Regions from separate parts of the Streptomyces rubellus genome, predicted to be linked through region 2. Evidence: predicted binding sites of a transcription regulator. Region 2 holds the regulator's gene; the other holds the start of a gene.
What was found. Region 2 encodes HspR, which represses chaperone genes until heat shock. Its sites were predicted from a motif close to TTGAGNNNNNNNNNCTCAA; they were not measured.
Positions count from the first base shown of each region.

Region 1: a site for HspR is predicted at 6,366-6,384, ahead of lon (endopeptidase La). Genes of this name have one in related genera too.

Region 1 covers NZ_JAZDCX010000003.1:237,332-252,644, reverse strand. The annotation lists gene V1L54_RS05175 (multifunctional oxoglutarate decarboxylase/oxoglutarate dehydrogenase thiamine pyrophosphate-binding subunit/dihydrolipoyllysine-residue succinyltransferase subunit) at 1-3,696, opposite strand, end outside; gene V1L54_RS05170 (sensor histidine kinase) at 3,946-5,076, opposite strand; gene V1L54_RS05165 (response regulator transcription factor) at 5,073-5,834, opposite strand; gene lon (endopeptidase La) at 6,407-8,908, shown strand; gene V1L54_RS05155 (hypothetical protein) at 9,261-10,058, opposite strand; gene V1L54_RS05150 (sensor histidine kinase) at 10,472-13,474, shown strand; gene V1L54_RS05145 (roadblock/LC7 domain-containing protein) at 13,471-14,055, shown strand; gene V1L54_RS05140 (DUF742 domain-containing protein) at 14,052-14,444, shown strand; gene V1L54_RS05135 (GTP-binding protein) at 14,533-15,150, shown strand; gene V1L54_RS05130 (styrene monooxygenase/indole monooxygenase family protein) at 15,266-15,313, shown strand, end outside.
Region 2 covers NZ_JAZDCX010000017.1:132,617-147,929, reverse strand. The annotation lists gene grpE (nucleotide exchange factor GrpE) at 1-410, shown strand, start outside; gene dnaJ (molecular chaperone DnaJ) at 444-1,625, shown strand; gene V1L54_RS20535 (heat shock protein transcriptional repressor HspR) at 1,631-2,113, shown strand; gene V1L54_RS20530 (trypsin-like serine peptidase) at 2,264-3,127, shown strand; gene V1L54_RS20525 (hypothetical protein) at 3,315-3,530, shown strand; gene V1L54_RS20520 (hypothetical protein) at 3,844-4,119, shown strand; gene V1L54_RS20515 (helix-turn-helix transcriptional regulator) at 4,347-5,333, opposite strand; gene clpB (ATP-dependent chaperone ClpB) at 5,762-8,365, shown strand; gene V1L54_RS20505 (hypothetical protein) at 8,421-8,888, opposite strand; gene V1L54_RS20500 (YbjN domain-containing protein) at 9,034-9,555, shown strand; gene V1L54_RS20495 (pyridoxal phosphate-dependent aminotransferase) at 9,860-11,071, opposite strand; gene V1L54_RS20490 (hypothetical protein) at 11,207-11,452, shown strand; gene V1L54_RS20485 (DUF2617 family protein) at 11,697-12,230, shown strand; gene V1L54_RS20480 (polyamine aminopropyltransferase) at 12,382-14,046, shown strand; gene V1L54_RS20475 (SRPBCC family protein) at 14,154-15,278, shown strand.

The sequences.
Region 1 (15,313 bases), on a different contig from region 2:
CGCGATGAACGGCCACGCGCCCTGGTTCGCCGGCTCCTCCTGGGCCCACACGATCGTGGAGGCGTTGCCGTAGCGGGCGACCTCGGCCTGGATCTCCTTGCTGGGCAGCGGGTACAGCCGCTCCAGCCGGATGATCGCGGTGTCGGTGGCGTTCCGCTTCTCGCGCTCCGCGGCGAGGTCGTAGTAGACCTTGCCGGAGCAGAAGACGACCTTGGTCACCCGGGCCGGGTCGGCCGCGGTGTCGCCGATCACCGGCTGGAAGCGGCCGGCGGTGAACTCCGCCGCCTTCGAGGTCGCCGCCTTCAGCCGCAGCATCGACTTCGGAGTGAAGACGACCAGCGGCTTGTGGTGCGGGTTGTGGACCTGCCAGCGCAGCAGGTGGAAGTAGTTCGACGGCAGGGTCGGCATCGCGACCGTCATGCTGTTCTGCGCGCACAGCTGGAGGAAGCGCTCGATCCGGGCCGAGGAGTGGTCCGGGCCCTGGCCCTCGTAGCCGTGCGGCAGCAGCAGCGTGACGCCGGAGGTCTGGCCCCACTTCTGCTCGGCCGAGGAGATGAACTCGTCGACCACCGTCTGGGCGCCGTTGACGAAGTCGCCGAACTGCGCCTCCCACATCACCAGCGCCTCGGGACGGGCCAGCGAGTAGCCGTACTCGAAGCCCATCGCCGCGAACTCGCTCAGCAGCGAGTCGTAGACGTTGAAGCGGGCCTGGTCCTCGGACAGGTACAGCAGCGGGGTGTAGTCCTCGCCGGTGTCCCGGTCCACCAGGACGGCGTGCCGCTGGCCGAAGGTGCCGCGGCGGGAGTCCTGGCCGGCCAGCCGGACGGGGGTGCCCTCCATCAGCAGCGAGCCGATGGCCAGCGTCTCGCCCATCGCCCAGTCGATCCGGTCCTCGTCCACCATCGCCGCGCGGCGCTGGAGCTGCGGCATCAGCCGCGGGTGGACGGTGATGCGCTCGGGGATGTTCACCTGGGACTCGGCGATCCGCTTGAGGACCTCCGCGCTGACCCCGGTCTCCACCGCGACCGGGAACTCCGCCTGCGGGGCGGGCACCTCGGCCGGCGCCGGGGCGGCGGTGGCGTCGCGGACCTCGGTGAAGACCTTCTCCAGCTGTCCCTGGAAGTCCTGGAGCGCCTGCTCGGCCTCCTCCAGGGTGATGTCGCCCCGGCCGATCAGCGACTCGGTGTAGAGCTTGCGCACCGAGCGCTTCTTGTCGATCAGGTTGTACATCACCGGCTGGGTGAAGTTCGGGTTGTCGGCCTCGTTGTGCCCGCGGCGGCGGTAGCAGACGAGGTCGATCACCACGTCCTTGTTGAACGCCTGGCGGAACTCGAAGGCCAGCCGCGCCACCCGGACGCAGGCCTCCGGGTCGTCGCCGTTGACGTGGAAGACCGGCGCCTCGATCATCCGCGCCACGTCGGTGGCGTACATCGAGGAGCGCGCCGACTCGGGCGGCGCGGTGAAACCGACCTGGTTGTTGATGACCACGTGCACGGTGCCGCCGGTGCGGTAGCCGCGCAGCTGCGACATGTTCAGCGTCTCGGCCACCACGCCCTGCCCGGCGAAGGCCGCGTCGCCGTGGAGCTGGACGGGCAGGACGGTGAAGTCGGTGCCGCCCTTGCCGATGATGTCCTGCTTGGCGCGGGCCACGCCCTCCACCACCGGGTCCACGGCCTCCAGGTGGGAGGGGTTGGCGGTGAGCGAGACCTTGATCTGCTCACCGTCCAGGCCGGTGAAGGTGCCCTCGGCGCCCAGGTGGTACTTCACGTCGCCGGAGCCGTGCATCGACTTCGGGTCGAGGTTGCCCTCGAACTCGCGGAAGATCTGGGCGTAGGACTTGCCGACGATGTTGGCCAGCACGTTGAGGCGGCCGCGGTGGGCCATGCCGACGACCACCTCGTCCAGCCGGGCCTCGGCCGCGGCGTCCAGCACCGCGTCCAGCAGCGGGATGACGGACTCGCCGCCCTCCAGCGAGAACCGCTTCTGGCCGACGTACTTGGTCTGCAGGAAGACCTCGAACGCCTCGGCGGCGTTGAGCCGGCGCAGGATGCGCAGCTGCTCGTCGCGCTCCAGCGAGGAGTGCGAGCGCTCGACGCGGTCCTGGATCCACTTGCGCTGCTTGGGGTCCTGGATGTGCATGTACTCGATGCCGGTGGTGCGGCAGTACGAGTCGCGCAGCACGCCCAGGATCTCGCGCAGCCGCATCACCGACTTGCCCGCGAAGCCGCCGACCGCGAACTCGCGCTCCAGGTCCCACAGGGTGAGCCCGTGCTCGGTGATGTCCAGGTCCGGGTGCTTGCGCTGCTTGTACTCCAGCGGGTCGGTGTCGGCCATGACGTGACCGCGCACCCGGTAGGAGTGGATCAGGTCGAAGACGCGGGCGGCCTTGGTGACGTCGTCGTCGTGGCTGACGTCGATGTCCTTGAGCCAGCGGACCGGCTCGTAGGGGATGCGCAGCGCCTCGAAGATGTCGTCGTAGAAGTTCTCCTCGCCGAGCAGCAGCTGGTGGATGATCCGCAGGAACTCGCCGGAGGCGGCGCCCTGGATCACCCGGTGGTCGTAGGTGCTGGTCAGCGTCATGACCTTGGAGATGCCCAGCTTGTTCAGGGTGTCCTGGGAGGTGCCCTGGAACTCGGCCGGGTACTCCATGGCGCCCACGCCCAGGATCACGCCCTGGCCGGGCATGAGCCGCGGCACCGAGTGGACGGTGCCGATGCCGCCGGGGTTGGTCAGCGAGGCGGTGACGCCGCTGAAGTCCTCCATCGTCAGCTTGCCCGCGCGGGCCCGGCGGACGATGTCCTCGTAGGCCTGCCAGAACTCGAAGAAGGTGAGCGTCTCGGCCTTCTTGATGCCGGCCACCACGAGCTGGCGGTCGCCGTTGGGCTTGACCAGGTCGATGGCCAGGCCGAGGTTGACGTGGTCGGGCTTGACCAGCGTCGGCTTGCCGTCCCGCTCGGTGTACGAGTGGTTCATCGACGGCATCGCCTTGAGCGCCTTCACCATGGCGTAGCCGATCAGGTGCGTGAAGGACACCTTGCCGCCGCGGGCGCGCTTGAGGTGGTTGTTGATGACGATGCGGTTGTCGACGAGCAGCTTCACCGGGACCGCGCGCACCGAGGTGGCCGTCGGCAGTTCCAGCGAGGCGTTCATGTTCCGGGCGACCGCGGCGGCCGGGCCGCGCAGCGGCACGTACTCCGGTCCGTCCTCCCGGGCCTCCGGCTCCGCCGTCGCCGGTCCGGCCTTCTTCGGCTCCGTCTTCTCGGCCTTCTCGGCCTGCCCGGTCTTCTTCGGCTCGGCCTTCGCCGACGCGGGCGGCGCGGGGGCCTTCGCCGCGGGCTGCTCGGCGGCCTTCCCGACGGGGGCCGCGGCCTGCGGCTGCCGGGGCTGCTGGGGCTGAGTCTGCTGCTGGGCCCGGGCGGGCGCCTGGGGCGCCCCGGGCTCGGCGGTCGGCTTCGACGCGGTGGGGGCCGCCGCTCCCGCGGCGGCCTGCCCGGGCTTGTAGTCGGCGAAGAAGTCCCACCAGGCCCGGTCGACCGAGTTCGGGTCCTGGAGGTACTGCTGGTAGATCTCGTCGACGAGCCACTCGTTGGGACCGAAGCCGGCGGGTCCGGTTCCCTGTCCGTCCTTCTCGGGGGTCGGGGTCCCTCCCTGCCGGGGGCTGGGGGAGCTCGAAGTCTTGGGGGCCTGTGGCGACACGGCGGCAACCGCCCTCTTCCGCTTACCTGTATGGGTGGACAGCAGAAATAAAGGCTACGCTCCCTGAGCCGTTCGGTGCAGTCGGCAGGCGGTTGGCGTCGCCTAAGTCACATCCGGGGACCTGTTTCGGTGTTTTCCTCAGCGGGAAACACACTCGGTTCGACCGGATTCGGCAAGAGCGGGCCGAGGAGCCGGCCCGCGGCGGCCGGCTCCCTCGCCCGTCGGTTCTCCGCAACCCTGCCGAAAACCCTACGCCGCCTCCGTGTCGGACGCGCGGCCGGGAAGGGTGACGAGGATCCGGCAGCCGCGCGGCGACTCGGCCACCCTGATCCGCCCGCCGTGCAGGTCCACCGCCCAGCGCGCGATGGCCAGGCCCAGCCCGGTGCCGCCGTCGCCGCTCTTGGCCGCGGCGGAGCGGCCGAAGCGCTCGAAGACCCGCTCGCGGTCCGCCTCCGGGATGCCCGGCCCCTCGTCCAGCACCTCCAGCCGGAGGCTCAGCGGGGCCTGGCCGGAGCGCGCCCGCACGGTCACCCGGCCGTACGGCGGGCTGTGCTTGACGGCGTTGTCGATCAGGTTGGCGACCACCTGGTGAAGCCGCTCGGTGTCGGCGTACGCGGCCAGTTCGGGTGGCTGGACGTCCAGGTGCAGGTGGACGTCGGTGCGGGAGTGCCCCTCGCCCTTGGTCATGTTGGCCTCCTTGAGCACTCCCGACAGGTACGGCCACACCTTGAAGCGCCGGGTGCGCAGCGGCACCACGCCGTTGTCGAGCCGGGACAGGTCCAGCAGGTGCTCCACCAGGTTCCCCAGCCGCTCGGTCTGCTTGAGCGCGGTGTCCATGGTCGCCGGGTCGGCGTCGGAGACCCCGTCCACCACGTTCTCCAGCACCGCGCGCAGTGCCGCGATGGGGGTGCGCAGTTCGTGGGAGACGTTGGCGACCAGCTCCTTGCGGTGCCGGTCGGCGGCCTCCAGGTCGGCGGCCATGCGGTTGAAGGTGTCGGCGAGTTCGCCCAGTTCGTCCCGGCGCTCGACACGGACCCGCCGGGTGTAGTCCCCGCGCGCCATGGCGCGGGCGGCGTCCGTCATCTCGTCCAGCGGCGCGGCCAGCCCGTGCGCCACGAACTGGGTGACCAGCAGCGAGGCGATCGCCGCGAGCAGGGCGATCACCCGCAGCTCTATGGAGGAGTGGAGCGCGATGATGGTCAGCAGCGTGGTGATGGCCACGGTGGCGATCACCAGGGCGCCCAGGGCGGCCTTGACCGAGCGGTTGGGGTCCAGCGGGCGCAGGCCCTCCCAGCAGCGCTCCCACAGGGACCGCAGGCGTTCCCGGCCACCCCGGCCCCGCCGGCCCCCCTGGTCGTTCCGGCGGTCCGCGGGTCTCATGCCCAGTCGGAGGCGGGCGCGGGTGCCTCCAGCGCGTAGCCGACGCCGTGCACCGTGCGTATCCGCTCCGCGCCGATCTTGCGGCGCAGCGCCTTGATGTGGCTGTCCACCGTGCGGGTGCCCGAGGCGTCCGCCCAGTCCCACACCTCGGCCAGGAGCTGCTCGCGGGAGAGCACCGCGCGCGGCGAGTTGGCCAGGCAGACCAGCAGGTCGAACTCGGTCGGGGTGAGGTGCACGTCCTTGCCGCCCACCCGCACCCGGCGCTGGGCGTGGTCGATCTCCAGCTCGCCCAGCCGCAGGGTGCCCGAGCGCGGCGCGGCCGCGGCGATCGTGGCCCGCTCCACGCGGCGCAGCAGTACGTGGACCCGGGCGACCAGCTCCCGCATGGAGAAGGGCTTGGTCATGTAGTCGTCGGCGCCGACCCCGAGACCGACCAGCATGTCGGTCTCGTCGTCCCGGGCGGTGAGCATCAGCACCGGCAACGGCCGCTGGGCCTGCACCCGGCGGCAGACCTCCAGACCGTCGAAACCCGGCAGCATCACGTCCAGGACCAGCAGGTCGGGCTGCCACACCTCGGCCGTCTCCACCGCCGCCGGGCCGTCACCCGCCGTTCTGACCTGGAAGCCCTCGGCACGCAGCCGGGCGGCGACCGCCTCGGTGATCGTCGGGTCGTCCTCCACGACCAGGACCCGGCGCTGGGCGCCCGGGGTGGCCGCGGCGGCGCCGCCGTGGGTCTGCGTCGTGTTCCTGTGGTCCATCACGCCTCGCGTCCCGGTGCTCGGTTTCTTGCAGCAGCGTAAAGAAATGGTGAGCGGTGCGCCACGCCGGTCGGACGGCGGGGCGGACCGCGTCCGGGGCGCCCCGGACGGCGGGGACCGTCCACGGGGCCCGCGGCGGCGCGGCCCGCCGCGGGCGGTGCCTCCCCGGCAGCCGTACGGTCCGCCCGGCCCTTCCTGCCCTTCCGGTCCCTCCGCCCTTTCCCGTCCGTACCGCCCGTCCGGTTCGGCCGGGGCCGCCCGGAACACGGGGCCGCCCGGAACGCCTGCCGGAGGTGTCCACCGGAGAGCGGTCCTCGGTGGCGGTCCGGAACCGTCCGCCGTGCCGCCGGGGCCCGGTTCCCCTCGGGCCCGGTGCGGCGCTCCGGCCTCGTACGGGGGAGAGCACGGGGCCATCCTGCCGGTCACCGGTGGTGCCGTGCGGGGTGTTCGCGACGGACGGCGGGCGCTCTATCGCTCACAGCGAACACGGGTCGGGGAACACCCGCCCACCGTCCGGGCATTGAACAGGCATTGAGTCGTTCAAGCTCAACTTGCCTGCCTAGGGAGAGATCATGGCTCTGTCGCCCACCAAGCTCACCCTGCCCGTGCTGCCGCTCGACAACGAGGTGGTGCTGCCCGGGATGGTGGTGCCGCTGGACCTGTCGGACTCCGAGGTGCGGGCCGCGGTGGAGGCCGCCCAGTCCGCCGCCCGGTCCGCCCCCGGGGAGGCCGGTGCCGCCGGGGAGGACGGGAGAACGGGGGTAACGCCGAAGCCGCGCGTACTGCTGGTGCCGCGGGTCGACGGCGGCTACGCGGGCATCGGCGTGCTCGGTCTGGTGGAGCAGGTGGGCCGGCTGGCCGACGGCGATCCGGGCGCCCTGATCCGCGCCGTGCACCGGGTGCGCATCGGAGCCGGCACCACCGGCCCCGGCGCGGCGCTGTGGGTGGAGGGCACGGAGATCGACGAGGCCGGTGAGCCTGGTGCCCCCGGTTCCGGGGCCGCCGGGACCACCGCCCCCGGAGCGGTCGCCGAACTGGTCAGGGAGTACAAGGCCCTGGCGACCAGCTGGCTGCGCAAGCGCGGCGCCTGGCAGGTCGTCGACCGCGTCCAGCAGATCGACGACGCCGGGCAGCTCGCCGACAACTCCGGCTACAGCCCCTTCCTCACCGTCGCGCAGCGCGTGCGGCTGCTGGAGACCGCCGACCCGGTCGAGCGGCTCAGGCTGGCGACCGGCTGGCTGCGCGAGCACCTCGCCGAGCAGGAGGTCGCCGAGGCGATCGCCAAGGACGTCCAGGAGGGCGTGGACAAGCAGCAGCGCGAGTTCCTGCTCCGCCGCCAGCTGGAGGCCGTCCGCAGGGAACTGGCCGAGCTGGGCGGCGGGTCCGGCGAGGAGGGCGACGACTACCGGGCCCGGGTGGAGGCGGCCGACCTCCCCGAGAGGGTCCGCGAGGCCGCGCTGAAGGAGGCCGACCGGCTGGAGCGCACCTCCGAGCAGAGCCCCGAGAGCGGCTGGATCCGCACCTGGCTGGACACCGTCCTGGAACTGCCGTGGAACGAGCGGACCGAGGACGCCTACGACATCCCCGGCGCCCGCGCCGTCCTGGACGCCGACCACTCCGGCCTGGCCGAGGTCAAGGACCGCATCATCGAGTACCTGGCCGTCCGCAGGCGCCGCGCCGGACGCGGCCTCGCGCCGGTGGCCGGGGAGGGCGGCGGGACCGGGGGCGGACGCCGGGCGGGCGGCGCGGTGCTCGCCCTGGTCGGCCCGCCCGGTGTCGGCAAGACCTCGCTGGGCCGCTCGGTGGCGAAGGCGATGGGCCGGAAGTTCGCACGGGTGGCGCTCGGCGGCATCCGCGACGAGGCGGAGATCCGCGGCCACCGGCGCACCTACGTCGGCGCGCTGCCGGGCCGGATCGTCCGGGCGGTGAAGGAGGCCGGCTCGATGAACCCGGTGATCCTCCTGGACGAGATCGACAAGGTGGGCAGCGACTTCCGGGGCGACCCGGCCGCCGCCCTGCTGGAGGTGCTGGACCCGGCGCAGAACCACACCTTCCGGGACCACTACCTGGAGGTCGAACTCGACCTGTCCGACGTGGTCTTCCTGGCCACGGCCAACGTCCTGGAGGCCATTCCGCAGCCGCTGCTGGACCGCATGGAGCTGGTGCGGCTGGACGGCTACACCGAGGACGAGAAGGTCGTCATCGCCCGCGACCACCTGCTGCCCCGGCAGCTGGACCGCGCCGGGCTGGCCGCCGGCGAGGTGACTGTCGGGGAGGACGCGCTGCGCAGGCTGGCCGGGGAGTACACCCGCGAGGCGGGCGTACGCGACCTGGAGCGGCACATCGCCCGGCTGCTGCGCGGGATCGCCACCCGGCACGAGCTGGGCGAGGGCGAACTGCCGTACACCGTCGCCGCGGACGGGCTGCGCGAGCTGATCGGCCGCCCGCACCACGTGCCGGAGTCCGCCCAGGACCCGGCCGAGCGGCGCACCGCCGTACCGGGCGTGGCCACCGGACTGGCGGTCACCGGCACCGGCGGCGACGTGCTGTACGTCGAGGCGTCGCTGGCCGATCCGGAGACGGGCGGGGCCGGACTGACCCTGACCGGGCAGCTGGGCGACGTGATGAAGGAGTCCGCGCACATCGCCCTGTCCTACCTGCGCTCGCGCGGCGCCGAGCTGGAGCTGCCGGTCGGCGACCTGAAGGAACGCGGCGTCCATCTGCACGTCCCGGCGGGCGCGGTGCCCAAGGACGGCCCGAGCGCGGGGATCACCATGACGACCGCGCTGGCCTCGCTGCTGTCGGGCCGTCAGGTCCGCCCGGACGTGGCGATGACCGGCGAGGTCTCGCTGACCGGCCGGGTGCTGCCGGTCGGCGGGGTGAAGCAGAAGCTGCTGGCGGCGCACCGGGCGGGGATCACCACGGTGATCATCCCCAGGCGCAACGAGCCGGACCTGGACGACGTGCCGGAGGAGGTGCTGCGGAAGCTGGACGTGCGGCCGGTCTCCGACGTGCGCCGGGTGCTGGAGCTGGCGCTGACCCCGGCGGAGGCGGAACTCCCGGTCGCGGCCTGACCCCACCGGTCCCGCCCGGCTCCCCGCTCCCGCTCCCGCCCCCATCGGGCGCGGGGGCGGGGAGGTGGCCGCGGCGACCGCCGTCGGCCCGGTACGAGCCCCGCCCTGCCCGGTCCGGCCCTGCCCCGCTCCGGATCGGGGCCGGGTGCCGCCTGCCGGTCCGGAACGGCCCGTCCCGCGGCGAGCGGCGTACCGCCGGAGGCGTGGGCGGTCCGTTCGCGAGGCCGTTCTCCGTCCCCGGAGGCTCCTGCAGCCGGAGCAGTCCGCCCGGCGGGCGGTGCCGTCCGTCCGGGGTGCGTGCCCGGAGTTCCGCCCGGGCCGCGCCCCGGGCGCCATGGGCGGCGCCGGCAGGTCAGAACTCCACCAGCACCGCCGTCGCGTCGTCATGGGCCTTCCCGCGCGGGAAGGCCGTGCCGTCCCGGTCGCCGGTCTCGGCGGCGCGGACCCGGGCGATCAGCGCCTCCGGCCCCTCCTCGCGGAGCAGAGCCAGCAGTCCGGCCCAGTCGCCGAGACGGAAGACCTCCGCCCAGCGGGTGGCGCCGTCGCTCAGCGCGGCGAGGGCCCGCACCCGGTCCCGGGGGGTGCTGCCGGTGACCGCGCGGGCGGTCACCGCGGGGTCGGCCGCCGCGGTGAAGAAGCCGTCCGCGGTGTTGCGCAGGCCCTCCAGATAGGCGGCCCGGTCCGCCGCGGGCAGCGTCCGCGCGGTGCGCCGCAGGACGTCCAGCCGGGCGTCGAGCACGGGGGTCACCGTGCCGTCCACGTCCTCGACCAGCAGCGCGGAGTCGGAGAGCACCAGATGCTCGACGGTCTCCTCGTCCCAGCGCGCCAGCACCACGGTTGCCTGCGGAGTGCGGGAGTGAGAAAGGTCACACGCCGGTCCATGGGCCTCGGCGGTCCGTGAGACGGCGGCCGACAGGCACTCCGGCAGTGTCATATCCCGCCGTGAACCGGACAGTTCGAGCAGTGCGCCGCCGAGACGGGCCACGTACCACGGCACGCCGTGCGCGCAGCCGGTGTCCGCCGGCGGAGGGGTCACCCCGTCCAGGACCACCAGCGTGCCGCCCCGCCCCGCCGCAGGTAGGGCTACCGACGCGTAGTCCTCGTTGGGGCGGCGCGGGCTGCCCGGCTCGCTCGCCATCTCGATCCGCATGCGCGCCAGTCTGCCGGAGGGGCGGGGAGGAGTGCGGCACTGGGTGCCCGGCGGCGGCACCCTGCCGGGATTTCGCCGGACTTCCGCCGGAATGCGGCGCCATTGGAGAGCTGAGCGGCGAATCCTGCCAAAACCGCGCCCCCATTTCCAACCCCCGTCCGGTGTGTGTCCGGACCGTTGTACGGACCGGAGTTGTTCCGCAACTCCATCGTGATGTTCACTCCTCCGAGTGGTCCGGCACGGGAAACCTCTCCCGCCCTCGACGGCAGCGCCGGAACGGCCGGCCGCCGAGGGCGGACGCGGCCGGAGGGGGACGGGACGGTGGAACGCCGAGGAGCACGGTCCCGTGCCGCACACGATGGACTGTCGTGTCCCGGGCGAGTCCGGGACACGGGACGAGAATGCGAGTGCGGGTGGGGAAGAAGCGACTCCGGCGCGGCCGGCAGAACGACGAGAGCGCCACGAACTCCGCGGCTCCGGTGACTCACCCGGCCGACACGGTGACCGTGTCCGGGCGCCGGGCGCGGGTGCGCAACAGGCTGCTCGTCTCCGTCACGCTGTGCGCCGTCGCGGTGCTCGCCGCGGGCGCGCCCGGGGTGGCCACCGCCTCCCGGGACCTGGCGGACTCCCAGCGTCTGGTCGACCGGGCCGAACTGGGCCGGCGGGCGGTCTCGCTGAGCCACGCGCTGGCCGACGAGCGCACCGAGGCCGTCCGCCTCGCCGCCGAGGACGGCGCGGCCGGTCCGGACGGCACGGACGAGGCGGACGGCGCGGACGGCGCCGGCGGCGAGGGACTCCCCGAGGCGGAGCGCGCCCGGGTGGACAGCCGGATCAGGGAACTGCGCGCCGACGCGCCCGCCGACATCCGGCGGCTGCTCGACGAACTTCCCGCCATCCGCCGGCAGGCCCTGTCCGGAGAGGACGGCGCCGTCGCGGTGTACGACTCGTACTCCGAGCTCATCCGGGCCCTGGGCAACGTCACCGCCGCCACCGCCCGGGCCCTGCCCGGCCGGGCCGAGAACGCCGCGGCCGACGCGCTGCCCGACCTCGGCCGCGCCGTCGAACTGGCCGCCGGCGCCCGCGGACTGCTGGTGGCCGCGCTCGACGCCGGGAACGGAGGGAACGCCGAGCGGGAGCTGGCCGAGGCGGGCCAGCTGGCCCGGCTGCGCGAGCAGGCCGCTCTCGCCGACTTCGACCAGACGGCGCCCGCCGCCACCCGCGACACCTACGCCAGCACCGTCACCGGCACCGACGTCACCCAGGCCGAGCGCCAGCTGGCCCGGCTCACCGACCGGCCCCGGCTGAGCGACGGGGACCGGGCGCTGAACGCCGACCGGGTGGCGGCGGCGCTGACCGCCCGGGTGGACCGGATGCGCGGCGTGGAGGCCTCGCTGGCCGTCAGCGAGGTCAAGCGGCTGGAGCGGCTGCGGGACGACGACCTCACCGCGCTGGAGCTGCGCGTCGCCCTGCTCGGCGTCTGCCTGCTGCTCGCGCTCGGCGTCAGTGTGCAGGCCGCCCGGTCGATGACCCGGCCGCTGGCCGTCCTGCGGCGCGGCAGCGAGCGGGTGGCCGCCGACCCGGTGGGTCAGGAGCCGGTGGCCTACAAGGGGCGGGACGACGAGTTCGCCGAGGTCGTACGCGCCGTCAACCGGCTGCGGGCCACCGCCGCCGCGCTGCACGAGCGCGCGGTACGTGCCGAGGCGGCGGCCGGCCAGGAGCCCCGTGACACCCAGGACGCCCCGGCGGCCGGGGCGCCGGAGGCCGCGGCCACCACCGGGGCCGCGGCCACCGCGAGAACAGCGGGCACGACCGGCACCGCGGACACTACGGGCCCGGCCGGCACGCCCGCCGCCCCCGTCGCGGACCGGCCCGCCGGCGGCGCCCCGGGCGCCTCCGCCCAGCTCGCGCTGCGCACCCTGGGCCTGGTGGAGCGGCAGCTCGCCATCATCGAGGGCCTGGAGCACGAGGAGAAGGAGCCGGACCGGCTCGCCGTCCTCTTCAGGCTCGACCACCTCGCCACCCGGATGCGGCGCAACAACGAGAACCTGCTGCTGCTGACCGGGACCGAGCACACCACCGGCCAGGTGGAGCCGGTGCCGCTGCTGGACGTGCTGCGCGCCGCCGTGAGCGAGATCGAGCGCTACGAGCGGGTGGAACTGGCCGCGCTGCCCCCGCACGCCCAGGTCTCCGGCCCCGCCGCCGACGACATCAGCCACCTGGTCGCCGAACTCCTGGACAACGCCACCGCGTTCTCGGCCCCCGACGCCGAGGTGCGGCTGTCGGGCTGGATGCTGGAGAACGGCGAGGTCATGCTCTCCGTCCAGGACGAGGGCATCGGCATGACCGCCGAGCGGATGGCCGAGCTGAACGCCCTGCTCGGCGAGTGCGGCGCGCGGGGGCCGGACGCCCCGGCCCGGAAACCCGCCGCGGTTCCGGGGGAGAACGGCGCGCTCGGCATGGGTCTGTACGTGGTGGCGCACCTCGCGGCGCGGCACGGCATACGGGTGCAACTGCGCGAGCAGAAGCAGGGCGGGGTCGCCGCGGTCGTCGTCCTGCCGCGCGCCCTGCTGCCGGACCGTCCGATGCCGGGCCACGCCGCGGGCGGGAGATCCGGGCGTGCCGGGACCGCCGGAAACACAGCCGCGGGCCAGGCGCCCGCCCTGCCGGGCTCGGAGGCCGAGGCCAACGGCAACGCGCTGCCGCCCCGCGCGGCCCGGGTGCGGCCCGCGCCGACGGCACCGGACGCCGACGGCGGCGGTGTGACGGCCGCCCCCGGGGAGACCGCTCCCGAGCCGGCCGCCGGGCCGGCCGAGCACGCCCCCGCGGCGGATCCCGGGCCGGACGAGACGGTGCGGATCCCCCGGGTCGCCCTCCCCGGGGAGCCCGCCGCGCCCGCCGCCTCCACGGGGGTGGCCACCGGCACCGCCCGGCCCGTCGACGTCGCCGAGGCCGACGCGGCCGCGGCCGACCCGGCGCGCGAGGCCGTCGGCCGGGCCGCCGGACCGGCCGCGGCCGGGGAGCCCGCCGAACACGCCCGCGCGGTGGACGAGGCACCCGCCCCCGCGCCGGGGGCAGCGCCGGAATCCGGCCCGGAGGACGCCCCGGACGCGCCGGCCGGACGCGTCGTCACCGACAAGGGCCTCCCCAAGCGGACGCCCCGCCAGGTGGCGGTGGACACCGGCACCCGCTCCCGCCGGGGCGGACTGAAGGCCGAGGAACTGCGGCGGCGGCTCGGCGGGTTCCAGCAGGGCGCCCGGGAAGGGCACCGGGACGTGCGGGCCCAGCTCGCCGAGGAGACCGGGCAGACCGAACACCCCGCCACCGGCGACCGGCCGGAGGCGGTCGGCGCGGCGGGCACGGCGGACACAACGGACGCGGCCGACACGGACGGCACTGTCGAGGAGGCACGGAAGTGAGCGCTCCCACCACCGCGCGCGGTCTCAGCGCCCAGGCGCGCAATCTGCGCTGGCTGCTGGCCAATCTCGTGGACGAGGTCCCCGGCGTACGGTCCGTCGCCGTGGTCTCCTCCGACGGTCTGCTGCTGCTGTCCTCCGACCCGGCCCGGCCGGACGCCACCGAGGGCACCGGAGCCACCGCGGCCAACGGGGCCACTGCGGAGACCGACGCCGCCGCCCCCGCCGCCGACGGCGGCAGGCCGCGCCCCCCGGTGCGGGGCGCGGACGGCGGCAGGCGCGGCGGGCCCCGGACCTCCGGAGCCGACCTGGCCACCATCATCTCCGGTCTGGCCTCCCTCACCCAGGGCGCCGCGAAGCTGACGGACGCCGGCGCCGTCCGGCAGACCATGATCACGATGGACGAGGGCTCCCTGTTCGTCATGGCGATCAGCGACGGCTCGCTGCTCGGCGTCCACGCCGAACCCGACTGCGACATGAGCGTCGTCGCGTACCACATGGCTCTCTTCGTCGGCCGGGCCGGACACGTCCTCACCCCCGAACTCCGCACCGAACTGCGCACGTCGATGGAGCTGGACCAGTGACCTCCCACATCCTTCCGCTGCCCGTACGCAAACCCGCGCGGGTGCGTCCGTACTCCCTGACCGGGGGACGCACCCGCTTCGGCCACGTGCTGCTGGTGGAGACCCTCGTCGCCGCCATCGAGGCTCCCGAGGAGCGCCGCGAGCTGGTCTCGGGCGGGCTGCGGGACCGGGTGATGCCCGAGATGCTGGCCATCGTCGAGCTGTGCCGCCGGATGCGCTCGGTCGCCGAGATCGCCGCCCGGCTGCGGATGCCGCTGGGCGTGGTGCGCGTCCTGCTCAGCGACCTCGCCGACCAGGGCCGCATCCGGGTCTACGGCACCGGCTACGACAGCGACCGCCCCGACCGCGCGCTGCTGGAGAGGGTGCTGGGTGGCCTCCGCAGACTCTGACGCCGGAAGAACGCGGGCCCCCGCCGGAGCACGCACCGCCGGACCCGCCGAAGCACGTACCGACGCACACACGAACAGAAGCATCGACATGAACAGCTCCGCGGCGGGCCCGGCAGCGGGCGCCGAAAGGTTCCAGCCCTGGCAGGAGGAGCGCGGTCGCGCCCCCGTCGCCACCAAGATCGTGGTGGCGGGCGGCTTCGGCGTGGGCAAGACCACCTTCGTCGGCTCGGTCTCCGAGATCGAGCCGCTGACCACCGAGGCGGTGATGACCCGGGCGAGCGAGGGCACCGACGACCTCGCCGCGACCCCGGAGAAGACCACCACCACGGTCGCCATGGACTTCGGCCGCATCACCCTCGACGCCGATCTGGTGCTCTACCTGTTCGGCACCCCCGGCCAGAAGCGGTTCTGGTTCATGTGGGACGACCTGGTGCGCGGCGCGATCGGGGCGGTCGTGATGGCCGACACCCGCCGTCTGGAGGACTGCTTCCCGGCGCTCGACTACTTCGAGAGCTGCGACCTGCCCTACGTCGTGGCCGTCAACCACTTCGAGGGGACGGCCTACTACGAGCCCGAGGACGTGCGCGAGGCGCTGTCCGTCCCGGACGGCATCCCCGTCCTGGTGATGGACGCGCGCAAACGGGACACGGTCGTGGACGCGCTGCTGGCGCTCGTCGCCCAGGCGCTGGACCTCACGCCCGCCTGACACCCGCCCGGTGACCGCCCGCCGCGCGCGGCGGCACCGCCGGCCCCGGACCGCCACCCCCCCCCGCAGCAGACCAGCACGCACCCAGGTATCCAGCACCCAGGGGAGATCCGCCATGCGGAAGATACTCATCGTCGGAGCCGGCCAGTCCGGCCTCCAGCTC
Region 2 (15,313 bases):
GGGAGATCGCGGTCGCCAACGCGCTCACCGAGCTGCTGCCGGTGCTCGACGACATCGGGCGCGCCCGGGACCACGGCGAACTGGTCGGCGGCTTCAAGTCGGTGGCCGAGTCGCTGGAGACCGTGGTGGCCAAGATGGGCCTGCAGCAGTTCGGCAAGGAGGGCGAGCCCTTCGACCCGACGGTGCACGAGGCGCTGATGCACTCGTACTCGCCCGATGTGACGGAGACGACGTGCGTGCAGATCCTGCAGCCCGGGTATCGCATCGGCGAGCGCACGATCCGGCCGGCCCGGGTCGGGGTCGCCGAGCCCCAGCCCGGCGCGCAGCCGGCGCAGTCGGCGCAGTCGGACGGGGAACGGCAGGCGGACACGGCGGCGGATGAGGAGAGCGGTGGCCCGGAGCAGGGCTGACGCGGTGCAGGACCGAGAGGAGGGACGCCGGGGATGAGCACGAAGGACTTCGTCGAGAAGGACTACTACAAGGTCCTCGGCGTCCCGAAGGACGCCACCGAGGCGGAGATCAAGAAGGCGTACCGGAAGCTCGCCCGCGAGTACCACCCGGACGCCAACAAGGGCGACACCAGGGCCGAGGAGCGCTTCAAGGAGGTCTCCGAGGCGCATGACGTCCTGGGCGACCCCAAGCGCCGCAAGGAGTACGACGAGGCACGCGCGCTCTTCGGCGCCGGCGGCTTCCGCCCCGGCCCGGGAGCGGGCGGCCCCGGCGGCTTCAACTTCGACCTGAACGACCTCTTCGGAGGGGCCCCGCAGGGCGGGGGCGGCGCCGCGGGCGGCTTCGGCGGCGGTTTCGGCGACGTCCTCGGCGGGCTGTTCAACCGGGGCGGCACGGGCACCCGCACCCAGCCGCGCCGCGGCCAGGACATCGAGTCCGAGGTGACGCTCAGCTTCACCGAGGCGGTGCACGGGGCGACGGTCCCGCTGCGGATGTCCAGCTCGGCGGCGTGCAAGGCGTGCTCGGGCACCGGCGACAAGCACGGCACCCCCCGGGTCTGCCCCACCTGCGTGGGCACCGGGCAGGTCAGCCGCGGCGGCGGGGGCGGCTTCTCGCTCACCGACCCGTGTGTGGACTGCAAGGGGCGCGGCCTGATCGCCCAGGACCCGTGCGAGGTCTGCAAGGGCAGCGGCCGGGCCACCAGCTCCCGCACGATGCAGGTGCGCATCCCCGCCGGGGTGGCCGACGGCCAGCGCATCCGGCTGCGGGGCAAGGGCGCGCCGGGCGAGCGCGGCGGGCCCAACGGAGACCTCTACGTGGTGGTGCACGTCGAGCCGCATCCGGTGTTCGGCCGCCGGGGCGACAACCTGACGGTCACCGTGCCCGTCACCTTCCCGGAGGCCGCGCTCGGCGGCGAGATCAAGGTGCCGACGCTGGGCGGGCCGCCGGTCACGCTCAGACTCCCGGCCGGTACGCCCGGCGGCCGGACCATGCGCGCCCGCGGCAAAGGGGCGGTGCGCAAGGATGGCACCCGGGGCGACTTGTTGGTCACCATAGAGGTGGCGGTCCCGAAAGGGCTGAGCGACAAGGCACGGGATCTGCTGGAGTCCTACCGTGACGCCACTGCGGGCGAGGACCCGCGGGCGGCGCTGTTCAAGGCCGCGAAGGGAGACTGACCGATATGGACGGCTACGGCCGGGGACGACAGGGCCAGGGTCCGGGACGCGTGCGCGGCAACCCGTACGAGCTGACGGACGACTCGCCGGTCTACGTCATCTCGGTCGCCGCGCAGCTCTCCGGGCTGCACCCGCAGACGCTCCGGCAGTACGACCGGCTCGGTCTGGTCTCGCCCGACCGCACCGCCGGCCGCGGCCGGCGCTACTCGGCGCGGGACATCCAGCTGCTGCGCCAGGTGCAGCGGCTGTCGCAGGACGAGGGCATCAACCTGGCGGGCATCAAGCGCATCATCGAACTGGAGAACCAGGTCGCGGCGCTCCAGTCGAAGGTGGTCGAGCTCCAGCAGGCCCTGGAGGGGGCGGCGGTGGCCATGCGCCAGCGCGAGGCCCAGGTGCACGCCTCGTACCGCCGCGACCTGGTCCCCTACCAGGACGTCCAGCAGTCCAGCGCCCTGGTGGTCTGGCGGCCCCACCGCGCCGCGGACTGACCCGCGCGGGCCCCTTCGCAGATCCCCGCGTACCCCCGGACGGGGGTCGCCCGTGCGGCCGTTCGGAGGGTCACCCGGCCGGGTGTGCCGCGGCACCCGGACGGCGGTGTGCGGATGGCCCGCCGATACCGGCGGGCGCAGCGTGAGGGCATGGACAAGATACGTGCCGTCATAGCCGCAGTCGTCACCGTCGCCACCTCGGCGGCGCTGCTGGGTGCCGCGCCGCCGGCCGGTCCCCGGACCGGTCCCGCCCTCCCCGGCACGCCCGCCGCCGGCCGCGCGGCGTCCGCCGTGCAGGCACCCTGGCCGCACGGCGCCGTCCGGACGGTGGGGAAACTCATCGGCACCTACCCCGGCGGCCGGCTGCTCACCTGCTCCGGTGCCGTCGTGGACGCGCCCAACGGCAGCGTCGTGGTCACCGCCGCGCACTGTGTCCACAACCCCGGTGAGCCCCGCTGGGAGCGCGCCTGGTTCGTCCCCGGCTACCACCGCCACGGCACCGGAAGCGTGGTGCGCTCCGGCTGGCAGGTGACGTCCGTGCAGCTGGCGCCCGACTGGCGGCGCGGGCGTCTGCCGGAGGCCCTGCCGTACGACTACGCCTTCCTGACCGTCGAGAAGAAGGACGGGCGGACCCTGCAGGAGCACGTCGGGGCCAACCGGCTCGACTTCGCCCCCGTCGATCCCGGGGAACGGACCGTGGCCCTGGGCTATCCGGCCACCGGGCCGTACGACGGCGAGACGCTCGGCCACTGCACGGGTTTCCCCACCCTGCTGACCACGCGGGACACCCGGCCGCCGAACACCGGCGGGCTGCTGATGGAGTCCTGCGACCTGACCCGGGGGTCCAGCGGCGGGCCGTGGCTGCGGGACTACGACCCGCGCAGCCAGTCCGGCACGGTCGTCGCCGTGGTGTCGGTGGGCGACGACCGCGGGCGGGTGCTCGGCCGTCCCTTCCCCGCCGAGGCCCGGCGGCTGCTGGCGGCGGCGGGCCGCGTACCGGCGCCCTCCCGGTGAGCCGGCGGCGGGCGGGTGGACCGGCCGCCGCGGGGACACGGTGACATGAAGCTGCGGCACTCCGTGCAGCATGCTGACAGCGCTTCACCTACCCTCGTTCCCCGAGCCCTGGCATCTTCTTCGGTGCCGGAAGAAAACCCAGCGATTACATGGGGAAGTCATGGACGTGCGCGACATCTTCAGCCCAGTGGCAGGAACTCTCAGCAGCGCCACCCGCCTGCTGCGCGGTGTTGTGGTCGCCGGAGTATCCGTGATCGCCTTCTCGGCAACCGCCGGTGCTGCGGCGGCGTCCTCCCCCGAGGTGCCCCCGTCGTCGCCGCAGCACCTCTCCCAGCAGGTCTCGGCCACGGCCTCCGAGAGCGGGGACGCGGTCCTCACCGACCAGGTGAACGGCTGGCAGTGAGGGGATGCGGTTCCAGCTCACCGGGCCGCTGAACACCGCGGAAGGACAGGACTCCGTGACCCTGCAGCCGACCACGCCGACCACGCCGATCACACCGACCGCGCAGCCGGCCGCGGCGCCGGACGCGCCCGGACCGGAACCGGCCCCGGGGTGCCGCGGTGAGGCGTCGGTGGAGTACCGGCGCATCCGGGAGTACCTGTCCGCCGCCCGGCAACCACTCGTCCGAGTTCGACCCGGACGTCCGCACGGTCCCGCCGACCGGGGGGCTGGTGACGGCCGGTGCGGCGCCCCACTCCCTGCGGGAGGCGGCCCGGTGGACAACCGATCCGAGCAGACCCGCGAGTACGCCGGGGAGTACGTCGAGGTCGTCGCCGTGCGGGACGACACCACGGCCCCCGGCGCGGCGACCACCGCGGTACGGCTGCTGGGCCTGCTCCCGTCGCACTGGTCCTGTGCCCCGCGGGTGGAGCAGGACCGGGTGCGGCTGCTGATCCGCCTGGAGGGCACCGGAGGCCATGCCGCGATACGCGGCACCGTCCACCGGGTGCTGGCGGACCGGGCGCTGCGCGGCTGGCACGCGGAGGGGTGATCCGGCCACCTCCCGCGAACCCCTACAAGCCCTTTCCCTCCCCCCACGGGCCCCTGCTTCACCGGGGCCGGCGGGCGGGTCCCTGGCCGGACCCGCCGTACGAGCCGTCGCCCGCCACCCCCCGGGTGGGCGGCGGCTCGTCGCTGTCTCCGCCCCGTGCGTGCCCCCGCTTCGTCCGTCCGCGCCCCGCCTGTCCGGGCCCGGGACCGGCCGGACCCGGACCCGGGTCAGATCCAGCCGCGCTCCCGGGCGAGCAGGGCGGCCTGCGCCCGGCTGGCGGCGCCCAGGACGCGCATCAGATCGGCCACGTGGCGCCGGTAGGTGCGCACCGACACGCCCAGCTCGCGGGCGCCGACCTCGTCCTTGCCGACGGAGACCATCAGGTCGAGCACGCGCCGCTCGACCCCGCTCGGCACGTACTCCTCCCGGTCCCGGCCGGCCTCGCCCACCACGGACAGCAGGTCCTCGGCCTGGTCCCAGATCTTGTCGAACAGCGCGATGATGTTGGCGACGAGCCCGCTCTCGTGGGCCAGCAGCGCGCCGCGCGAGGTGTCGGCCGGGTCCAGGGGCACCAGGGCGGTGCGGCGGTCGTAGACCAGGATGCGCTCCGAGACGTCCTCGGCGACCCGTACCTCGGCACCGTGGGAGACCAGCTCCCGCAGGTAGTCCCGGGTGGGCCGGTGGTCGAGGGCCTTGCGCAGCACGACGCTGCGGATGCGCACCCCCCGGCGCAGGCAGCGCATGTCCAGCGGCCGGGCGTGGTCGATGTTGGCGGGGGACAGCTCGGTGTACGGCTCGACGGAGAGGATCTCGTCCCGGGCGAAGAAGGCCAGGTCGTCGATGCGGCTGCGGATCCGCCGCAGGTCCCCGAGCTGCTCCACGCCCTGCTGGGCGGCGGCCCGGGGCCCCTGCTCGGCCAGCAGCGCGTCGACGATGTGCCGGGACCGGGTGACCTGCTGGAGCTCCTCGTACAGCTCGCGCAGCCGCAGGTCCGTCAGCCGGGTGACGGCGGTCTCCGGATCGGCGGGGACGATGCTGCCGGAGTCGGGCTCGTGTCTGAGCAGGCCCAGCTCCAGCAGCCGGTCCAGACAGCGCCGGGCGGTGTCCTGGTCGGTGTGGATGCGCAGGTGGATGTCGTCGGCCGGGGTGCCGGGGTGCCGCAGGAAGTGCCGGTAGGTCTCCTCCTCCTCGGCGGAGATCCCCAGCACGGACATCGCGTTCGTACCCACAACTCGTCCCCCCGCTGTGTGATGGGCCGCGGTGGAGTCCACCGGGTGGGTGAGCACCGCGGCGAACAGCGGCCGGAGCGTTCCGGAAAGGTCCCCGGAACAAACAGCGTAGGGGCAGACCCCGGGGACGTGACCATGGCGAGGAGAAGGTGTCCGGTGTGTGAGAGGGGCGTGTGTGCACGATGCAGAACGTTCCGGTCCGTACGTGAGCGTTTTCTCCCGCCCGGGCCGTGCGGAAACCGGTGGAACTGATCGGGAGTGGGCCGGCCGCACGGGAGCGGCCCCGGGAACCAGGGGCCGGACGGCGGAAACCCTGCCGTCCGCCCTCCCGTTCCGGTCTTGAGTGGCATAGACTCAACTTACTGCATGTTGTTCAGTGCAGAGTTGTGGCGACAGAGGAGGAGCACGTACCCGTGGACGCCGAGCTGACGAACAGGAGCCGGGACGCGATCAGCGCGGCCAACAACCGCGCCCTCACCGGCGGGCACCCCGACATCACCCCGGCCCATCTGCTGCTGGCCCTGCTGGAGGGCCAGGACAACGAGAACATCCAGGATCTGCTCGCCGCCGTCGACGCCGACCAGGCGGCGCTGCGCTCCGAGACCGAGCGCCTGCTGGCCGCGCTGCCCAGTGTGCAGGGCTCCACCGTCGCCAAGCCCCAGCCGGACCGCGAACTGCTGTCCGTCCTCGCCGACGCCGCGCAGCGCGCCAAGGAGCTCGGCGACGCCTACGTCTCCACCGAGCACCTGCTGATCGCGCTGGCCGCCCGGGGCGGCCGGACGGGCACGCTGCTCGACCGGCAGGGCGCCACGGCGAAGAAGCTGCAGGACGCCTTCGAGCGCGCCCGCGGCGGGCAGCGCGTCACCACCCCCGACCCGGAGGGCACCTACAAGGCGCTGGAGAAGTTCGGCACCGACCTGACCGCCGCCGCCCGCGAGGGCCGCCTCGACCCGGTCATCGGCCGCGACCAGGAGATCCGCCGGGTGGTGCAGGTCCTCTCCCGGCGCACCAAGAACAACCCGGTGCTCATCGGCGAGCCCGGCGTCGGCAAGACCGCCGTCGTGGAGGGCCTGGCCCAGCGCATCGTCAAGGGCGACGTCCCCGAGTCGCTGAAGAACAAGCGGCTGGTCGCCCTCGACCTGGGCGCGATGGTCGCCGGCGCCAAGTACCGCGGCGAGTTCGAGGAGCGGCTCAAGGCCGTCCTGGCCGAGATCAGGTCCAGCGACGGGCGGATCGTCACCTTCATCGACGAGCTGCACACCGTCGTCGGCGCGGGCGCCGGCGGCGACTCCGCGATGGACGCGGGCAACATGCTCAAGCCGATGCTGGCCCGCGGCGAGCTGCGCATGGTCGGCGCCACCACGCTGGACGAGTACCGCGAGCGGATCGAGAAGGACCCGGCCCTGGAGCGCCGCTTCCAGCAGGTGCTGGTCGCCGAGCCCACCGTCGAGGACACCGTCGCCATCCTCCGCGGCCTCAAGGGGCGCTACGAGGCCCACCACAAGGTGCAGATCGCCGACGGCGCGCTGGTGGCCGCCGCCGCGCTGTCCGACCGCTACATCACCTCCCGCTTCCTGCCGGACAAGGCCATCGACCTGGTGGACGAGGCGGCCTCCCGGCTCCGCATGGAGATCGACTCCTCGCCCGTGGAGATCGACGAGCTCCAGCGCGCCGTGGACCGGCTGAAGATGGAGGAGCTGGCACTGGCCGGCGAGAGCGACGCCGCCTCCCGCGACCGGCTGGAGCGGCTCCGCCGCGAGCTGGCCGACCGCGAGGAGGAACTGCGCGGTCTGACCGCCCGCTGGGAGAAGGAGAAGCAGGGCCTCAACCGCGTCGGCGAGCTGAAGGAGCGGCTCGACGAGACCCGCGGCCGGGCCGAGCGCGCCCAGCGCGACGGCGACTTCGAGACCGCCTCCCAGCTGCTCTACGGCGAGATCCCCGCCCTGGAGCGGGAACTGGCGGAGGCCTCGGCCGCCGAGCAGGAGGCCGCCACGCAGGGGGACCGGCACACCATGGTCAAGGAGGAGGTCGGCTCGGACGACATCGCCGACGTCGTCGCCGCCTGGACCGGCATCCCCGCCGGACGGCTGCTGGAGGGCGAGACGCAGAAGCTGCTCCGCATGGAGGAGGAGCTGGGCCGGCGGCTGATCGGCCAGCGCGAGGCCGTCCGCGCCGTCTCCGACGCGGTGCGCCGCTCCCGGGCCGGGATCGCCGACCCGGACCGGCCCACCGGCTCGTTCCTGTTCCTCGGCCCCACCGGCGTCGGCAAGACCGAGCTGGCCAAGGCGCTCGCCGACTTCCTCTTCGACGACGAGCGGGCCATGGTCCGCATCGACATGAGCGAGTACAGCGAGAAGCACTCGGTCGCCCGGCTGGTCGGCGCGCCCCCCGGCTACGTCGGCTACGAGGAGGGCGGCCAGCTCACCGAGGCGGTACGGCGGCGCCCGTACAGCGTCGTGCTGCTGGACGAGGTGGAGAAGGCCCACCACGAGGTCTTCGACATCCTGCTCCAGGTGCTCGACGACGGACGGCTCACCGACGGGCAGGGCCGGACGGTGGACTTCCGCAACGCCATCCTCGTCCTGACCTCCAACCTCGGCAGCCAGTTCCTGATGGACCCGCTCGCCAAGGAGGAGGAGAAGCGGGAGAAGGTCATGGCGACCGTCCGCTCCTCCTTCCGGCCCGAGTTCCTCAACCGGCTGGACGACCTGGTGATCTTCACCGCGCTCAGCGGCGAGGAGCTGCGCCGCATCGCCCGGCTCCAGATCGACGCCCTCTCCCGGCGGCTGGCCGACCGGCGGCTCGTCCTGGACGTCACCGACGCCGCGCTGGACTGGCTGGCGGTCGAGGGCAACGACCCGGCCTACGGCGCCCGCCCGCTGCGCCGCCTGGTCCAGACGGCCATCGGCGACCAGCTCGCCCGCGCGATCCTGGCGGGTGACGTCCGCGACGGCGACACCGTCCGGGTGGACGTCGGGCTGGAGGAGGCGGGCCTGACCGTCGCGCCGGTGCGGTGACCGGCCCGCCGGGGTGCGGGGGCTCCCAGTCCCGGGAGCCCCGGCGCCCCGGCGCTCACCTGGTGAACGCCTCCAGGCGGATGAGGGCGGTGCCCCCGCCCTCATCCGTCACGGAGACCCGCACGACATGGGCCTCGCCGCCCGGCCTGTCGGTCTCCACACACCGGTCGGCATCGCACGGGACGGCCTCCGGGACGGGCAGCGCGTCGGGGAAGGCGCGCTCCAGCCACGGTCCCGCGTCCGCGCCCGGCATCCGGAAGGTGCCGCGCACCATGGTGTCGATCCCGGACTCCGTCGAGCAGTCCTGGTCGGTGGCCCCCTCGGGCAGGGTGCCGCCGGCGAAGTCCATCGCCTCGGCGCAGCCGATCGGCGAGCGGACGCCGGGCCGGCCGTCGCCGCTGTCGTCGTCTCCGCCGCAGGCGGCCGTGCAGGCCGCCGCCGCGCACAGCAGCGGCAGGGCCGACAGCGCCCGCACCACGGCGTGCGGCCGCCTCCCGTGCGCGGATCTCCCCGCTTCCGTCACCGCGTACCTCCCTCGCAGCCACCGCGATCCTCCCCCGTACGGACCCGTCGTACCGGCCCGCCGTTCCAGTACCGGCGGTCCTGGCTTGCCATGACCCGCCCGGGGTGAGGGAGGATGGCAGGAATCGTATGAAGGGAAATCCACGGTGAGCATCGACCCGTCCTCGATTCCGAACTTCGGGGGCCAGCAGCCCGAGCAGCAGCCGACCGGGCCCACCGGGCCGGTCATCCCCGACCAGGACCTGGTCAAGCAGCTCCTGGACCAGATGGAGCTCAAGTACGTCGTCGACGACGAGGGTGACCTCGCGGCGCCGTGGGAGGAGTTCCGCACCTACTTCATGTTCCGGGGCGAGAAGGAGCAGCAGATCTTCTCCGTCCGGACGTTCTACGACCGTCCGCACTCCATCGAGGACAAGACCCGCCTGCTGGAGCTGCTCGACGACTGGAACCGCCGCACGCTGTGGCCGAAGGTCTACAGCCACACGCACGACGACGGCACGGTCCGGCTGATCGGCGAGGCGCAGATGCTGATCGGCGTCGGCGTCTCCCTGGAGCACTTCGTCTCCAGCACGGTGAGCTGGGTGCGCGCCTCGGTCGAGTTCGACCGCTGGCTCGTCGAGCAGCTCGGTCTGGCCAAGGACGTGGAGTCCGACGGCGGCGAGGACTGACCCTCCTCGGCCCGCAGCACCCCGTGGCACGCCCGGCCCCGGGCGCGGACCGGTACGGCCGCGCCCGGGGCCGGCGCGCGTCCGCGCCCGGGGCCGGTGGCCGCCCGGCGCGCGACGGACAGCTCCCGGGCCCGTCGGACCGGGGTGTCCGGCCTCGACCGGTCGCCCGTCCTCCGGGCCGTCGACGGGGCCCGTCGGCGCCGCGGCAGGGCCGGAGATCCGCTCCCGGGCCACGCGTACGCCGTACGGCGTACGCGTGGCGTGGGTGCGGCGGACGGGCCCGGTGGCCGCCGGCCCGCCGGTGTCAGACGGCCCCGCCCCGCAGGCCTTCCTCCAGGCGCCGTACCGCCTCCTCGAGAACGGCCTCGCGCTTGCAGAACGCGAAGCGCACGAAGTGCGCCCCCTCCGCCGCGCGGTCGTAGAAGACGACATTGGGCACCGCCACCACCCCGCAGCGCTCCGGCAGCGAACGGCAGAAGGCCATCCCGTCGCTCTCGCCCAGCGGCCGGATGTCGGTGGTGACGAAGTACGTGCCCGCCGGCCGGTGGACGGTGAGGCCCGTCGCCGCGAGCCCCGCGACCAGCAGGTCCCGCTTGGCGCGCAGGTCCTCGCGCAGCCCGCGGTAGTAGGCGTCCGGCAGGGCGAGCGCCTCGGCGACGGCGTACTGGAAGGGACCCGCCGAGACGTAGGTCAGGTACTGCTTGGCCGACCGCACCGCCGTCACCAGCTCCGGGACGGCCGTCACCCAGCCGACCTTCCAGCCGGTGAAGGAGAACGTCTTGCCGGCGCTGGAGATCGTCACAGTGCGCTCCCGCATCCCCGGCAGGGAGGCGATGGGGAGGTGCTCGCCCTCGTAGACCAGGTGCTCGTACACCTCGTCGGTGACCACCAGCAGGTCCCGCTCCACCGCCAGCTCGGCGACGGCGGTCAGCTCGGCGCGGGTGAGGACGGTGCCGGTGGGGTTGTGCGGGGTGTTGAGGAGGAGCAGCCGGGTGCGGGGGGTGACGGCGTCCCGCAGCTCGTCCAGGTCCAGGCGGTACGCGGGCCGGTCGCCGCCGTGGTCCGGGCGCAGGGTGACCGGCACCCGGGTGCCGCCCGCCATGGCGACGCACGCGGCGTAGGAGTCGTAGTACGGCTCCAGGGCGATCACCTCGTCGCCCGGCTCCACCAGGGCCAGCAGCGCCGCGGCGATCGCCTCGGTGGCCCCGGCGGTGACCAGGACCTCGGTGTCCGGGTCGTACGACAGGCCGTGGAAGCGCCGCTGGTGCTCCGCGACGGCCGCGCGCAGTTCGGGGACGCCCGGGCCGGGCGGGTACTGGTTGCCGCGGCCGTCGCGCAGCGCCCGTACGGCCGCCTCGCGGACCTCCTCGGGGCCGTCGGTGTCGGGGAAGCCCTGGCCGAGGTTGATCGCGCCGGTCGCCACGGCCAGCGCCGACATCTCGGCGAAGACGGTGGTGCCGAACTCGGCCAGGCGGCGGTTGAGCAGCGGGCGTCCGGTGGCGGTCATGGCGGCCATCCTCCGCCGAACCTCTGGACTTCCTCAACTCCGCTTTGGCCCGCGCGGCCACCGGGCATCGTGAACGTGAGCCCGCACGGGGGTGCGGAGGGGGCGCGGAGACGCGGAGAAGCGAGAAAGAGGAGGGGGAGCACCATGACGGGTCTCATCATCACGCTGGTCCTGGTCCTTGCCGTGGTCGCCGTGGCGGTCAGGATCGTGGGACGGCGGCGGCGCCGGACGACGGGCGGCGGTTCGGGGGGCTACGTCTGGGGCGGGCTGGTCGCCGCGGACGGCGGCTCCGGCCACGACGGCGGCGGCTCGTCGTCCTGCGACGGCGGCGGCAGCGGCGGTGGCGGTGGCGGCTGCGGTGGGGGAGGCGGCTGCGGGGGCGGCGCCTGACGCCGTTCACCCGTACAGCGGTTGCAGAACAACGGGGAGAACATCTGAACTGACAGGTCCCCTTTGGTATGGAAACCCGACGAAGCCCAGTAAAAACCCTGTAGGCGGTGGGCGTTCCATGGTTCGGTGACTGTGTAACGGGCCCCACGTGGGCACGAGCCGGCGTCAGGACGACACCCTCCGGTCCCTCCTGGACCGTCCGAGGGGCCGGCCCACTCTCACTGCGTGCTTGCGGAGCCGATCGATGCTCACCACTCTCAAGACCTCGTACACCGACACCCGAGCCGGCGACCTCGCCTGGGCGCTGGGGCGCGAGCCCCTGCCCGCCCTGGCGGAGCTGGACCTCGAACTACCCCGCGCCCGGGTACAGCTGAGGCTGCTCGGCGCCTCGCACCAGGTGCTGCTCCAGGACACGGACGGCACCACCTGCTCGGAGACCGTGGCGTGCATCCCCGGCAGCCGGACGCCGCTGCCGCTGGGGGTCTCCAAGCGGGTCGACGACTGGGAGTACGCGTTCGCGGCGCGCGTCGAGACGCTCCCCGGCGGCTCCTTCGCGGGACGTGCCCAGGAGCTGCTCGCGCTGGTCGCGGACCACCCCCACGGCCTGGCCGGGATCTTCCCCGGCGATCCGCACGCCTTCACCGCCATGCTGGTGCAGCGGCTCGGCGGCCAGGTGCACTGGCGGACCTGGCACTCCTACCCGCAGGAGGGGCGGCTCGTCGTGACGCACACCAGGGTCGGGACGCGGGTGCGGGAACCGGAGCGGGTGGGGGTGTAGGCCCGCTCCCACCCCGGACATCCGGCATGCGCCGTGTGCGCCGTGCGTGCGGCGCGTGCGATCAGGTGAAGCGCTGTACCGGCCTCCCGCGCGACCCATTGACCCGTGTGAGTGACGAATCCCGCGGAAAGGGTCCCGTAGCGTTCTTGACGTGATCGAAACGACCGCTTCCGTCCCCACGGGTTCGCCGACCTCCGCGCCGGAGCACACTCCGGCGCGGCTGCCCGTGCCGGCCGGAGTCGGCCGGTTCCTCGTTCTCGCCGCGGTCTTCGTGTGCGCCGCCTGCGGGCTCGTCTACGAGCTCGAACTCGTCGCCATCGGCTCCTACCTGGCGGGCGACTCCGTGACCCAGACCTCCGTGGTGCTGTCGGTGATGGTCTTCGCCATGGGGCTGGGGTCGCTCCTGGCCAAACGGCTGCGCAACCGGGCGGCGGCCGGGTTCGCGCTGGTCGAGGCGGTGCTGGCGCTGGTCGGCGGCTCCTCGGTGATGGTGCTGTACGCGTGCTTCGCCTGGTTCGGCGGGGCCGGGTTCCTGGTGATCGGCTTCTCGCTGGTGATCGGCGTGCTCATCGGCGCCGAGATGCCGCTGCTGATGACGCTCATCCAGCGGATCCGGAAGCAGGACGCGGGCGGGGCGGTCGCCGACCTCTTCGCCGCGGACTACGTGGGCGCCCTCGTCGGCGGGCTCGCCTTCCCCTTCCTGCTGCTGCCCTTGCTGGGCCAGCTCTCGGGGGCGCTGGTGGTCGGGACGGTGAACGCCGTCGCGGGCGGCGCACTGGTGCTGTGGCTGTTCCACGACGACCTCTCCCGCCGGGTCCGCCGCGTCCTGCTGACCGCCAACGTCCTGGTGGTGGCGGTGCTGGTGACCGCCACCACCGTCGTCGAGCCCTTCACGGCGGCCGCGCGGCGGGCGGTGTACGGCGGGGAGGTGCGGGTGGCGCTGAGCACCGGTGTCCAGGAGATCGTGCTCACCGGGAGCGACCGGCACGGCCGGGACGGACCGTCCGCGTTCGGGATGTTCCTCGACGGCCGGCTGCGGGTGTGCGGCGAGGACGAGCGGCGCTACCACGAGTCGCTGGTCCATCCGGCGATGGCGGCCGGCCCGCGCGACCGCGTGCTGGTCCTGGGCGGCGGCGACGGCCTCGCGCTGCGCGAGGTGCTGCGCCACCCGGGCGTGACCTCGGTGACGGTGGTGGAGATCGACCCCGGTGTCATCCGGCTGGGCCGCACCGACCCGGTGCTCAGCCGCCTCAACCGGCGGGCCTTCGACGACCCGCGGGTGCGGGTCGAGACCGCCGACGCCTTCGACTGGCTGCGCGCCTGGCCGCACTCCGGACGGCGGCCGTACGACGTGGTGGTCTCCGATCTGCCCGACCCCGGCATCCCGGCCACCGCCCGGCTGTACTCCCAGGAGTTCTTCGGGCTGGCGGGCCGGGTGCTCACCGCCCCGGGCCGGCTGGCGGTGCACGCGGGGCCGGCCGGCGGCCGGTCGCACGCCTACTGGACGGTGGAGAGCACGGTGCGGGCCGCGGGGCTGCGCACCACGCCCTATGTGGTGGACGGGCGGGCCTCCGGCTTCGCCACCGGCCCCGAACGTACGCGGTGGCGGGAGCGGAAGGACGGCACGCGGTCCGGCCACTGGGGGTTCGTCCTGGCGGCACGCGGCGTACGGCCACCGCTCGGCCTCGCCCCCGGGGGCCCCGGCCCGCACGCCGTCGACCGGGCGGACCTGGCACGTGCCGCCGGACGCGCGGCGCGCGACCGCGTCACCGGACTGCCGCCCTCCACCCTGATGCACCCGCGCTACCGGGCGTGAGGCGCCTCGCCGGGTGCCCGGCGGCGGCTCGCCGGAGCGGCGCGCGGCATGCCGATGCCGGTGCGGACCGGGTACTGGTGCCGGGGGTACTGGGTAGGCTCCGCCTCATGGAGCATGAGGTGTACGTGCCGTTCGCCGCCGAAGCCGTCCGGGCGGCGCTCGCCGAGCCGGAACGCGTCGCACGCTGCGTGTCCGGGTTCCAGCCCGACACCGCGGAGGCGGGCCCCGGGGGCGAAGTGGTCCTCCGGGGGCGGCTGAAGGTGCGGATCGGCAGCTCCAGCATCACCTACCGGGGAAGCCTGCGGCTGGCCCGGGAGGACGGCGGCGGAGACGGCGATGGAGACGGCGGCGGGACGTACACGGTCCGGGCCGAGGGCGGTGAGGCCCGGGGCGAGGGCTCGGTGGAGCTGGCCCTGACGGCGGCGACACGCCCGGCCGACGACGGCGAGGGCACGGTGCTCGTCTGCACGGCGGAACTGCGCGGTGAGGGCCGGATCACGGAGTTCGAGGAGCGGCAGCGGCACACGGCGGGCCGCCGTCTGCTGGACCGTTTCGGCGGCGAACTGGCGGCCGGTCTGGCCGCCGACCCGATCGGTCCGGGTACGGCGGCGGGCGCCGCCGGCACCGCGGCCGCGCCCGGCGGGATCGGTGAACCCGACGACAACGAGCCGGTGATCCCCGGCATCCCCGCCCCCGAGACCCCCGCCTCCGCCGAGGCCCGGGACCGGGCCGCCACCCGTGCCGGAGAGCCGGAGGATCCGGAGGAGCCGGAAGACGAACGGCCCGGGGAAGGTGCGGAGGACGGCGCGGGGAAAGGGGTCCTCGAAGTCGAGATCCCCCCGCCGGCCCCGGAGCCGACGGGTGATGAGGAGTTCGGCGGCGGAATCGGCGACGACCTCGCCGCCGGCTCCGGTGACGGCCCGGAGGACCTCGTCGAGGCCGACGACGTCGATGACCTCGACGGCGTCGACGGTATCGGTGACGTCGACGATCTCGACGATCTCGACGCGGAGCCCCGGCACGCCGCCGAGGCCGCCCACGCCCGCCGGACGATGATCGGGCGCAGCGCCGAGGAGGTGGACCACGCGCCGCCGCGCGGCCGTTACGCACCCGTACCGCCGCTCCAGGACACCCCCTCGGCAGCCGCCGTACTGCGCTGGGCCGCCCCGGCGGCCGCGCTGGTGGTGGCCTCGGCGGTCGTCGTCGGCCGGGTGCTGCGCCGCCGCCGCTGACCGGCACCGGCCGGTACCCCGGTGCCGCCAACACG